One region of the Caballeronia sp. J97 genome, then DNA from elsewhere that is predicted to be linked to it. Evidence: predicted binding sites of a transcription regulator. Region 1 holds the regulator's gene; each other region holds the start of a gene.

Region 1 (3,274 bases):
CGCTTAAGGCCATAGCGCCGGTCGGTTTCCGCTTCGACCATGCGGAAGTGATGCACCTGTCCCGGCATCGGGCCGAAGCCACCCATCTGCCACATCAGCCATTCGAGCACCGGCACGCGATCGCGCAGGCTCGCGGGTAGAAATTGGCCGGTCTTCTCGCCGAGATAAAGCAGGATCGCACCGGATTCGAACACGCTGATCGGCTGGCCGTCCGGTCCGTCCGGATCGACGATCGCCGGAATTCGATTGTTCGGGCTGATGCGCAGAAAGTCGGGCGCGTGCTGTTCGCCCTTCGTGATGTTCACCGTCGTCACGGCATAAGGCAGTTGCATTTCCTCCAGCGCGACGCTGATCTTGCGTCCGTTGGGCGTGTTCCACGCGTGCAGTTCGATAGTCATGGCGATGCGTCCCGGATCAGGTCAGCGCAGGCGCGACATGACGCGCGAAGCCCGGGCGCTGCGTGATGCCCGCGTACCAGCGTTCGAGTTCGGGAAGCGCGGGCCGAGTTAGCTCCGCGATGCCGAACCAGCGACGCGCATAAGCGGCGATGACGAGATCGGCGAGGGTGAACGTGTCGCCTTCGAGATAGCCGCGGCCTGTCAGGCGCTTGTCGATCACGCGCCAGAGCTTCTCCACTTCGCTCGCGGCGGCGGCGAGCTGCTTCACGTCGCGATCGGCGGCGCTGGTGCGGATATAGCCCCAGAAGACCGGACGCTCGGCGGGTTGCAGCGTGGAGAGCGACCAGTCGAGCCAGCGGTCCGCGCTCGCGCGCACCTTCGGCTCGGCGGGGTAGAGCGTGCCGCCCGCGCCGTATTGCATCGCCAGATAGCGGAGGATCGAGTTCGACTCCCACAGCACGAAATCGCCGTCGTCCAGCGTGGGCACGCGGCCCATCGGATTCATCGCGAGATAGTCGGGCTCGTCGTTGCGCCCGAATTGCAGGCCCGCGTCGATACGGTCGTACGCGAGCCCCAGTTCCTCGCAGCACCACAGCACTTTCTGCACATTGACCGAGTTGGCTCTGCCCCAGATCGTCAGCATTCGATGTCTTCCTCCGTACGTGTCGAAGGGTCCATCTTAGCTGTGTTCGCCGGCACGCGGCGCGAGCAGCACCGGCCGCGTTCGAGCGACGCGCCCGCTTCGGACAGAACCGAGTCTAAGGACGCGGCATGGCGCGAACGGGTGACGAAACGCGCAAAGACATCGAGAAACCTCTCACACGCTTTCGAGCCCGACCTGATCGAGTATCCGCACTTCCTTGCCTCGCGCATCGACTACGCCTGCCCGCTGTAGTTTGGAGAACATCCGGCTCACCGTTTCCAGCTTGAGTCCGAGATAACTTCCGATCTCCTCGCGGGTCATCCGCAACACGAACTGCGCGGGTGAATAACCGCGCGCCTTCATGCGCGTCGAAATGTTGAGCAGGAAAGCCGCAACGCGTTGCTCGGCGGTCATCGTGCCGAGCAGCATCATGAGGTTGGACTCGCGCACGATCTCGCTGCACATCATGCGATGCACGTGGTGCTGAATCGCCTTGACCTCGCGGCACAGCAGTTCGAGCAGGCCGAACGGAATGATGCAGACGACACTGTCTTCGAGCGCGATCGCGTCGCATCCGTGGTGGTCGGAACTCACGCCGTCGAATCCGAGCGCGTCGCCTGCCAGATGAAAACCCGTGACCTGTTCGTTCCCGTCGCGGTGCGTGACGACGGTTTTGAAGCAGCCGCTTTGCACGGCATACAAGCTCTGAAACGCATCGCCGGAACGATAGAGCGGCTCGCCGCGCCGGATGATCCGGGTCGCGCAGATGATCGCGTCGAGCCGCTCGCATTCATCCGACGAGAGCCCGCTGGGTATGCAGACACGCTGCATCAGACAGGTCGAGCAGCGCATGTGCTCGCGTGTCGCGGTCGTCCGGGAGACATGCGCGATCGGAAAAGCACGACGCGGCGCCGGCGCATTGGATGGCCGGGCGTAGGAGCCGCCTTCGCTATCAGGGAACATGCTGTGCCTCCGGTAAAAGCTGGATTCGCGCATACGAGCCAGATACCAGGGAAACTCAGCGTCTCGATGCGCGCTGGATGAATCTATCCCTTGAATTATTCGTCACGCCGTCACCGAATAATGTCGGCGATGGCGGAAAGTTCGGTAGGAATTCTGGAAGGCGTGTAGGGAAATCCTGACGGACGAACACTCAGGCGTCGTCGCATTCGTCATCGAAGAGATTGTGGCGCACTGCGTAGCGCACGAGGGCCGCTTCGTGCGGCAACTGCATCTTCTCCAGTACGCGTGCCTTGTACGTGCTGACGGTTTTCGCGCTCACGGACAGCGCCTCGCCGATCTGATTGATCGACTCGCCCGCACAAAGCCGCCGAAACACTTCGAACTCGCGATCCGACAAGCGTTGATGCGGCAGCGCGTCGGCGGCCTCGGTCAGGCTCTGCACGAGGCGCTCGGCCATCGAGAGGCTCACGTATGCTCCGCCCGCAGCCACTTTGGTCACGGCGGCGAGCAGTTCGGCGCTGGCGCTTTCCTTGGTCAGATAGCCTGACGCGCCGCCCTTGAACGCGCGGTTGGCGTACTGCTGTTCGGCATGCATGGTGAGCACGAGAATGCGCAGAGCGGGGTTCTCCTCCTTCACCTGCTTGAGCAGATCGATGCCGCTGCGGCCCGGCATCGACAGGTCCAGCACCAGCACCTGTGCCGGCGTCGAGCGCACGAGGGCCAGGGTACTGGCTGCATCGCTGGCTTCGCCGGCCACCTCGAAACCGCTCGCGTTGGCGAGAATATGGCGCAGTCCGTCGCGCACCATCGCGTGATCGTCCGCGATCAGCACTTTCGTGGTCATGGTTGCGATTCCCTTTCTCGCACGATCCCATTGATGCCGATGCGAAGCACGCAGCCGTCGTCCTGGACAATGAGCGACGATCGACGCGGCTCGCATGCGCATGGCGAACGGAATTCGTCGGCCCTTCTTCGATAATACGGAAAAAATCGCGGTCGCCGCGACTGTCGCCGCTTCGCTTGCTTCGCCGAGCGTGAGTTTATTACGCAAGCTATTCGAAAGTATCGTGGGTCATTCATGATCTTTTCGCATGATCGTCTTTATCGTTATTACTGATTCAGTGCATGAAAGGCGAGTGCTACTGTTTGTCGGCAAATCCTTAATTGCTGCAAGTGTCATGTGTCTGGCTGGCGTCGCTCCACGATCGATTACAAAGAGGAGACTGATGATGTCAAAGGGCAAGACGTGGCGGGGAATGAGCACCGTCAT
Region 2 (3,274 bases), on a different contig from region 1:
CACCAGCCGATGACACGTCGCCCGTCGCGAAAGTGCAGGCGCATGTGATGGAGCACATCGGCGAGCGGCTGTCGGTCGCGCAACTGGCGAGCGTCGCGGGCATGAGCGAGCGCAGCTTCGCGCGCGCGTTCGTGCAGCTCGCGCACATGACGCCGCATGAGTTCGTCGAACGCGCACGCGTCGACGCGGCCCGCAATATGCTGGAGAGCAGCGACACGCCGCTCAAAACCGTCGCGTACGATTGCGGCTTCGGCACGGCGGATCGCATGCGGCTCGTGTTTACGCGGCGGCTCGGCGTGTCGCCGAACGACTATCGGCTGAGCTTTCGCACGCGCTTTGCGAAGTGACCGGAGCGCTCGCGCGCCAACGTGTCACGCCGGGTTCGCTAAAATTCGAGATGAACGCGGCACGTGCTGCATTGCGCGCGCCGCAGAATCCACCCTCGACATATCGGAACAGCGAATGACGAAACAACAGACCGCCATGCAAGATCCCTACGAACGACGCGCGCTGCTGCTGCATCTCGGCGATGTGCTGGAGTCGGTGTTTTGCCTGAGCCAATGCGCCGACGAATACGCGAGCATCGGTGAAGCGGTGAAGGGCAACGATGCGCTCACGGGCTTCACGCTGCTCGGCTTCATCGACGCGAGCATGAAGCCGAGGGATTTCATCCGCCGGGCGTCGGGCGCGTTTTTCGTATGGCCGAAAGCGCTTCTCGACGAAGCATTGAATCGACCGATGCTCGCCAACACGGTCAGGCACGATCTCTTCGCGGATAACGCGAAGGGCTGGGATGCCTACGTCGAAGAGCGGCGCAAGGAAGTGCCGTGGTTCGGCGAGGACCTGCCGGATGCCGCGAAGAGCGCCGCGCCGGCGCACGATGCGAAGCCCGCTCCGGCGCCGCAGAAGAAGAGCAAGGCGACATCCGAGAAGTCGTCCCGCTATTCGACGTGGCCGTGGCCCGACAAGGCTACCGACGCCTGATCCACGCGGTACGCGCCGACGCTACTGCTTCTTGCTCATGCCGCTCGCGCCCGCGTCGAAGCCGAGTCCGTTCGGCCGCTCGGGCGCGGCCCCTTTTCCGGACGATGTCTTGCCCGGACGTGTCTTGAGCGCATCGCTCGCATTCGTGGCGGCGGTCGCGGGCGGGGTGACGTTTTTCTCCTGATACGCGGGCGTGCTGTCGTATTCGAGCTTGTTCGGCTTTTGCGGCGCCTGCTGCGCGCTCGCGACGACGGCCAGCGTGCCGCCGAGCAGAACCCCCGTCATGCGCCCGAGTGTGCTGAGTGTGGGTCTCATCTGCCGCCTCCCTTTGTTCTGCGCTTTTCCCCTGAATAGCAACGCATGGACCCGCCCGCAAGCGACGCTCGGCCGCATGTCTGGCGAGCCGCTGCTGGGGCTTGTCGATGCGCAAGGACCACCCCGATAGGCCGTGTACGTCCGGCGCGCGTTGACTGTCGTCAAGGGCGTGGCGGAACCCCGACGGGGACAATTCCTGCTTTTAACGTGGGAAAACCAGAAATGAAAAAAGGTCTCGGGGCAGTTGTGATGGCATGCGCGGCGCTGTTGACGGGCGCGGCGCACGCGGCAGGCGATGCATCGTCGAACGATTCGATGGGCGGCATTCACGCCGGCGATATCCTGGTTCGCCTGCGCGCGATCAGCATCCAGCCCGACGTGACGGCGGGCGGCGCACTCAACACGCTCAACGTCAACGTGAACAACGCGATCGTGCCGGAGCTCGACTTCACCTACATGATCCGCGATCAGATCGGCGTGGAGCTGATTCTCGCGACCTCGCGACATCAACTGACATCGAGCATCGGTGGACTGGGCGGCGTGGGCGTGCTGCCGCCGACGGTGCTCCTGCAATACCACTTCAATCACGCGGGCCGCGTGCGTCCGTATGTCGGCGCGGGCCTGAACTACACGTACTTCTACAACGACAAGCTGAAGGCGGGCGACACGCCGGTGTCGATCAAGCACAGCAGCTTCGGCCCGGCGCTGCAGGCGGGTGTGGACGTTCAGGTGGCGAAGAACCTCTTCGTCAACGCGGACGTGAAAAAGATCTGGATGCGCACGAGCGCGTCGGCGGACGGTGCCAATCTCGGCTCGCTCAAGATCGATCCGTGGGTCATCGGCCTCGGCGTCGGCATGAAGTTCTGATGCGCGGCTCCGCGCGGCGTGTGTGCGGCGCGGCGCGCTTCGTCTGAAAATTGGCGGAAGATGCCAGTGCTTCTGGCGTGGACGGTTCGTCCGTCGCGGTATCCTTGACAGCAGGCCCGGCGCAGACTCGCGCCGCTCGAAGCATGTGCGGGCGGCGCAAGACCTGCAACGACTAATAAAACCGCATCGGGGAACTGCAAGCCAATGAGACCTTCCACTTACGCGGGAATCGCCTTGCTCGCGGCGTGTGGCGCCGCCTTCGCGCAACAGCCGCTCACCGTGCCCGGACGCAGCCAGAGCACGTGGCAGCAATCGATCGATAACGCCGCCTGCTACAGCTACGCCAATCAGACGACCAAAGTGAACATCGCGCGCGAGCCGCAGACGCAGCCGCGCGACGCTCAGGCGCAGCGCGACACGCGCGTGCTCACGCCGCCGCGTCCGGTCGAGCCGCCGCTGCCGGCGGGTGCATCCGGCGCGCTCGCGGCTTCCGCTGCAGCGCCGGCATCGGGCGCATCGGCGGCGATTGCCGCATCGGGCGCATCGGGGGCGCTGGCCACGGGCGCGCTGCCGCATCCCGCATCCGGCGCGATGCCCGGGATTCCGGCGGTGCCCGCATCGATGGCGGCGGGCGCATCGGGCGCATCCGACGCGATCTACGGCGGCGACATGAAGATGCCGCCACTGCCGCCGCCCGAACCGCCGATGACGCGTTACTGGCGCGCCTACAGCGAATGCATGCAGAACCGCGGCTACTTCACGCGATAAACCCCGACGAGCGCCCGGCGGCATGAATCCTCAGCCGATACACGAAGGCGGATGCGCATGCGGCGCGGTGCGCGTGCGTGTCGCGGGCGAGCCGAAGGAAGTGAATCTGTGCCACTGCATGACGTGCCGCCGCATTCACGGCGCGCCGTTCGGCGTGTACGCGATCTTTGCGCGCGACGCGTTTCAGGCGTCGGGCGACACGGTCGCGTGGAAGAGTTCGGCGACGGGCAAGCGGCATCATTGCCCGGTGTGCGGCTCGCCGGTCTATCTGGCGTTCGATGGCGTCGACGAGATCGAAGTGCCGACCGGCATCTTCGATGAAACCGGGCTGTATGCGCCG
Region 3 (3,274 bases), on a different contig from region 1:
ACATGTCCTCCAGGCGATGGCCGCTTTCCGAGCGGATGTTCTGCTGCGAGTAATCTGTGCTGGCCGCTTCCTTCGCATGATCGACGGCCGAATAGCTCACGTGATGCGCGCCGCTCGGATCGACGATGATGCCGCCGCGCTGAGAAAGCCGGTTCAGTTGAAACGTCGTGAAGAACAGATGCAGGATGCTCGCGTGATACGAGTCCTTCACGTTCTCGACATAGAGTTTCCAGTTGTTCGGCAACATCTGCGTGAAGCGGCCGAGCACGACGGGCTTTCGGCCTTCGAGCACGCGCGCGATGCGCGACACGATTTCGTCGCCGAGATATTCCTCGAGCGGCGCGACGTCATCGGAATAACTGCCGAACACGAGTCCGTGCAGCGTCGCGACGCGCAGCTTGCGCAAGCCGTGGTCTTCCATGCAGAAGTCGGGCTTCATCCCGCCCCTGCCGTTGATGCCGTCCTTGAACGCGACGCCCAGCAAATCGCCCTGCAGGTTGTACGTCCAGGCGTGATAGACGCAACTGAAGTCCTTCGCGCTGCCCTGATCTTCGAGACACACCAGCGCGCCACGATGCGCGCAGCGATTTTCGAACGCATACAACTCGCCGTCTTCATCGCGTGTGACGACGACGGGCGTATCGCCGACGAAGGTCGCGCGAAAGTCGCCCGGATTCGGAAGCTCGACTTCGAGGCACAGGAAATTCCAGTTCGCGCCGCGAAAGACGTTGTCCTGTTCGTCGGCATAGACGTCCTCGCTCCGAAAGACGGTGTACGGCACGCGCGTCAGCCCTTCCGCGGGCCATGTCACCGTGGCGCGCGGCGCCGGTTTGATGGGGATGTAGTTCAAGTCGTTCTCCTTTGCGCTCCCGGCGCTTGACACTGTCTCGCCAGCATGTTCGAATAGCGTACGTTGTTCGAATATAGAACCATCATGACATCCGTCAAATTGCCTGTCAACGGCGATGACGGCGCGCCCGCGTCCGTCACCGAACCCGAGGTCGTCGCCGAAGAAGCGTCCGAGCCGCGCGCGCGCGAAGGAATGGGGGGTCTCGCGAAGGGGCTCGCGATCATCGAAGCGTTCAGCACGACAACCGTGCGGATGACCGTCGCGGAAGCCGCGCGCCTCGCGGACGTCACGCGCCCCGCGGCGCGCCGTTGCCTGCTGACGCTCGTCGATCTCGGTTATCTGTCGCACGACGGCAAGTTCTTCACGCCGTTGCCGCGCATGTTGCGGCTGGGCGGCGCCTATCTGAGCACGTCGTCGCTCGCGCAGATCGCGCAGCCGCTGCTGGCCGCCGCGCGCGACGAGTTGCAGGAATCCGTGTCGCTTGCCGTGCTCGACGAAGGGCATTCGGTGTTCGTCGGGCGCGCAGAGGCTATCCGCATCGTGTCGACGGGCGCGAAGCTCGGCGGCCGCCTGCCGGCGTATTGCTCGGCGACGGGCCGCGTGTTGCTGTCGCAAAAATCGAAGGGCGAGATCCTGCGGCACATTTCGGCGCTGCCGCTGAAGAAGCTCACGCCGCGCACGATCAGCGCGCCCGACGAAGTCATCGCGGCAATCCATCGCGTGCAGATCGACGGCTACGCGATGAGCGACGAGGAACTCGAACTCGGCATGCGCGCGATGGCCGTGCCGGTGAAGAACCGCACGGGCAGCATCGAGGCGGCGTTGAGCGTGAGCGTGTCGTCGGCGCGCGTGAGCGTCGACGCCATGAAGCGCGACTTTCTGCCCGTCTTGCAGCAAGTCGCCGCGCGGCTCGAGCGCGCGCTCTGAGCCACGCTTTATGACACCCGATATCTCATTCCTTCGTTGTAGACTCTCGGGTCCTTTTCGGAGCACGCCGGAAGGACCCGATTCCGCGCGACACCCTGTCGCATCAGCTTGATCTGAAACAAAATTTCAACCATTCGCGCCATCGCGAAAAATCGCGCATGGCATGATCTTGACGCGGCGCAAGGCCGTGCGGCGGCGTTCTCCCCCGGGACGCTTCGATCATAGAAACCAGCGAATGCAATGAATGAAAATACCCAACGTTTAGCAGTGCCATTGTTATCGGGGTTGATAGCCAGTCTCTGTCTTTCGGGATGCAAGCTGGAGGTGTTGGACTCGAAAGGCGTGATTGGCACAGCGGAATCCTCGCTGATCGCCACCGCGACTTACGCCATGCTTCTGGTCGTGATCCCGGTGATCCTGCTCACCCTGTTCATCGCATGGCGCTATCGCGCGTCCAACACGAAGGCCACATATGCGCCGAAGTGGGCGCATTCCACGGCCATCGAAGTCGTGATCTGGGCGATCCCCGCGGCCATCATCCTGTACCTCGGCATCCTGACGTGGAAAACCACGCACGAGCTCGACCCGTACAAGCCGCTGCAATCGGAAGTCAAGCCGATCAACGTCGAAGTCGTGGCGCTCGACTGGAAGTGGCTGTTCATCTATCCGGATCTGGGCGTCGCTTCGGTGAACCAGCTCGCGTTCCCGGTCGGCACGCCGGTGAACTTCCGCATCACGTCGGATTCGGTGATGAACTCGTTCTTCATCCCGCAACTCGGCAGCCAGATCTATGCGATGGCCGGCATGCAGACGCGTCTGCACCTCCTGACCGATCACGCGGGCGACTACGCTGGCATCTCGGCCAACTACAGCGGCAAAGGCTTCTCCGACATGAAGTTCCGCGCACTGGCCATGTCCGGCGCCGACTTCGACGCATGGGTGAAGAAGGTCAGGAACGCGCCAGAGAATCTGAGCATGGACGTCTACGCCGGCGTCGCACGTCCGAGCGAGAAGGTCGCGGTGCGCTACTTCTCCACCGTCGATCCGAAGCTTTTCAACAACATCGTCGCCAAATACAACTATGGCCGCTTCGATGTGAATGGCGCAAATTGTGTAACCAAGGGGTAAGCCATGTTCGGCAATCTAACGCTTGAGGCGATCCCGTACCACGAGCCCATCATCATGGGGGCGACCGCCTTCATGGCGATCCTCGTGCTCGGTACGGCCGGCCTTATCACCAAACTCGGAAAATGGGGCTGGCTCTGGCGCGAGTATCTGACTTCGGTCGATCACAAGCGCATCGGCATCATGTATCTCGTCGTCGCCGGGCTGATGCTCGTGCGCGGCTTCGCCGACGCGGTCATGATGCGCCTGCAGCAGGCCATCGCGCTCGACGGGCCGGGCTATCTGCCGCCGCATCACTTCGACCAGATTTTCTCGGCGCACGGCACCATCATGATCTTCTTCATGGCCATGGCGCTGCTGGTTGCGTTCTTC

What was found. The regulator FNR, encoded in region 1, switches genes on or off when oxygen is low (the NO sensors DNR and NnrR bind a similar motif). The targets are predictions, from matches to a motif close to TTGATNNNNATCAA.
Region 2: a site for FNR is predicted at 1,451-1,464, ahead of U4Y90_RS07660 (OmpW/AlkL family protein). Genes of this name have one in related genera too.
Region 3: a site for FNR is predicted at 1,886-1,899, ahead of cyoA (ubiquinol oxidase subunit II). Genes of this name have one in related genera too.

Annotation. Positions count from the first base shown of each region.
Region 1 covers NZ_CAJMZL010000035.1:39,162-42,435, reverse strand. The annotation lists gene U4Y90_RS30705 (glutathione S-transferase family protein) at 1-398, opposite strand, end outside; gene U4Y90_RS30700 (glutathione S-transferase family protein) at 415-1,041, opposite strand; gene fnr (fumarate/nitrate reduction transcriptional regulator Fnr) at 1,216-2,004, opposite strand; gene U4Y90_RS30690 (response regulator transcription factor) at 2,195-2,848, opposite strand; gene U4Y90_RS30685 (ABC transporter substrate-binding protein) at 3,261-3,274, shown strand, end outside.
Region 2 covers NZ_CAJMZL010000003.1:230,988-234,261, reverse strand. The annotation lists gene U4Y90_RS07675 (GlxA family transcriptional regulator) at 1-347, shown strand, start outside; gene U4Y90_RS07670 (hypothetical protein) at 463-984, shown strand; gene U4Y90_RS07665 (hypothetical protein) at 1,006-1,299, opposite strand; gene U4Y90_RS07660 (OmpW/AlkL family protein) at 1,549-2,166, shown strand; gene U4Y90_RS07655 (hypothetical protein) at 2,371-2,934, shown strand; gene U4Y90_RS07650 (GFA family protein) at 2,957-3,274, shown strand, end outside.
Region 3 covers NZ_CAJMZL010000009.1:168,750-172,023, forward strand. The annotation lists gene U4Y90_RS14900 (aromatic ring-hydroxylating dioxygenase subunit alpha) at 1-850, opposite strand, end outside; gene U4Y90_RS14905 (IclR family transcriptional regulator domain-containing protein) at 935-1,777, shown strand; gene cyoA (ubiquinol oxidase subunit II) at 2,018-2,905, shown strand; gene cyoB (cytochrome o ubiquinol oxidase subunit I) at 2,909-3,274, shown strand, end outside.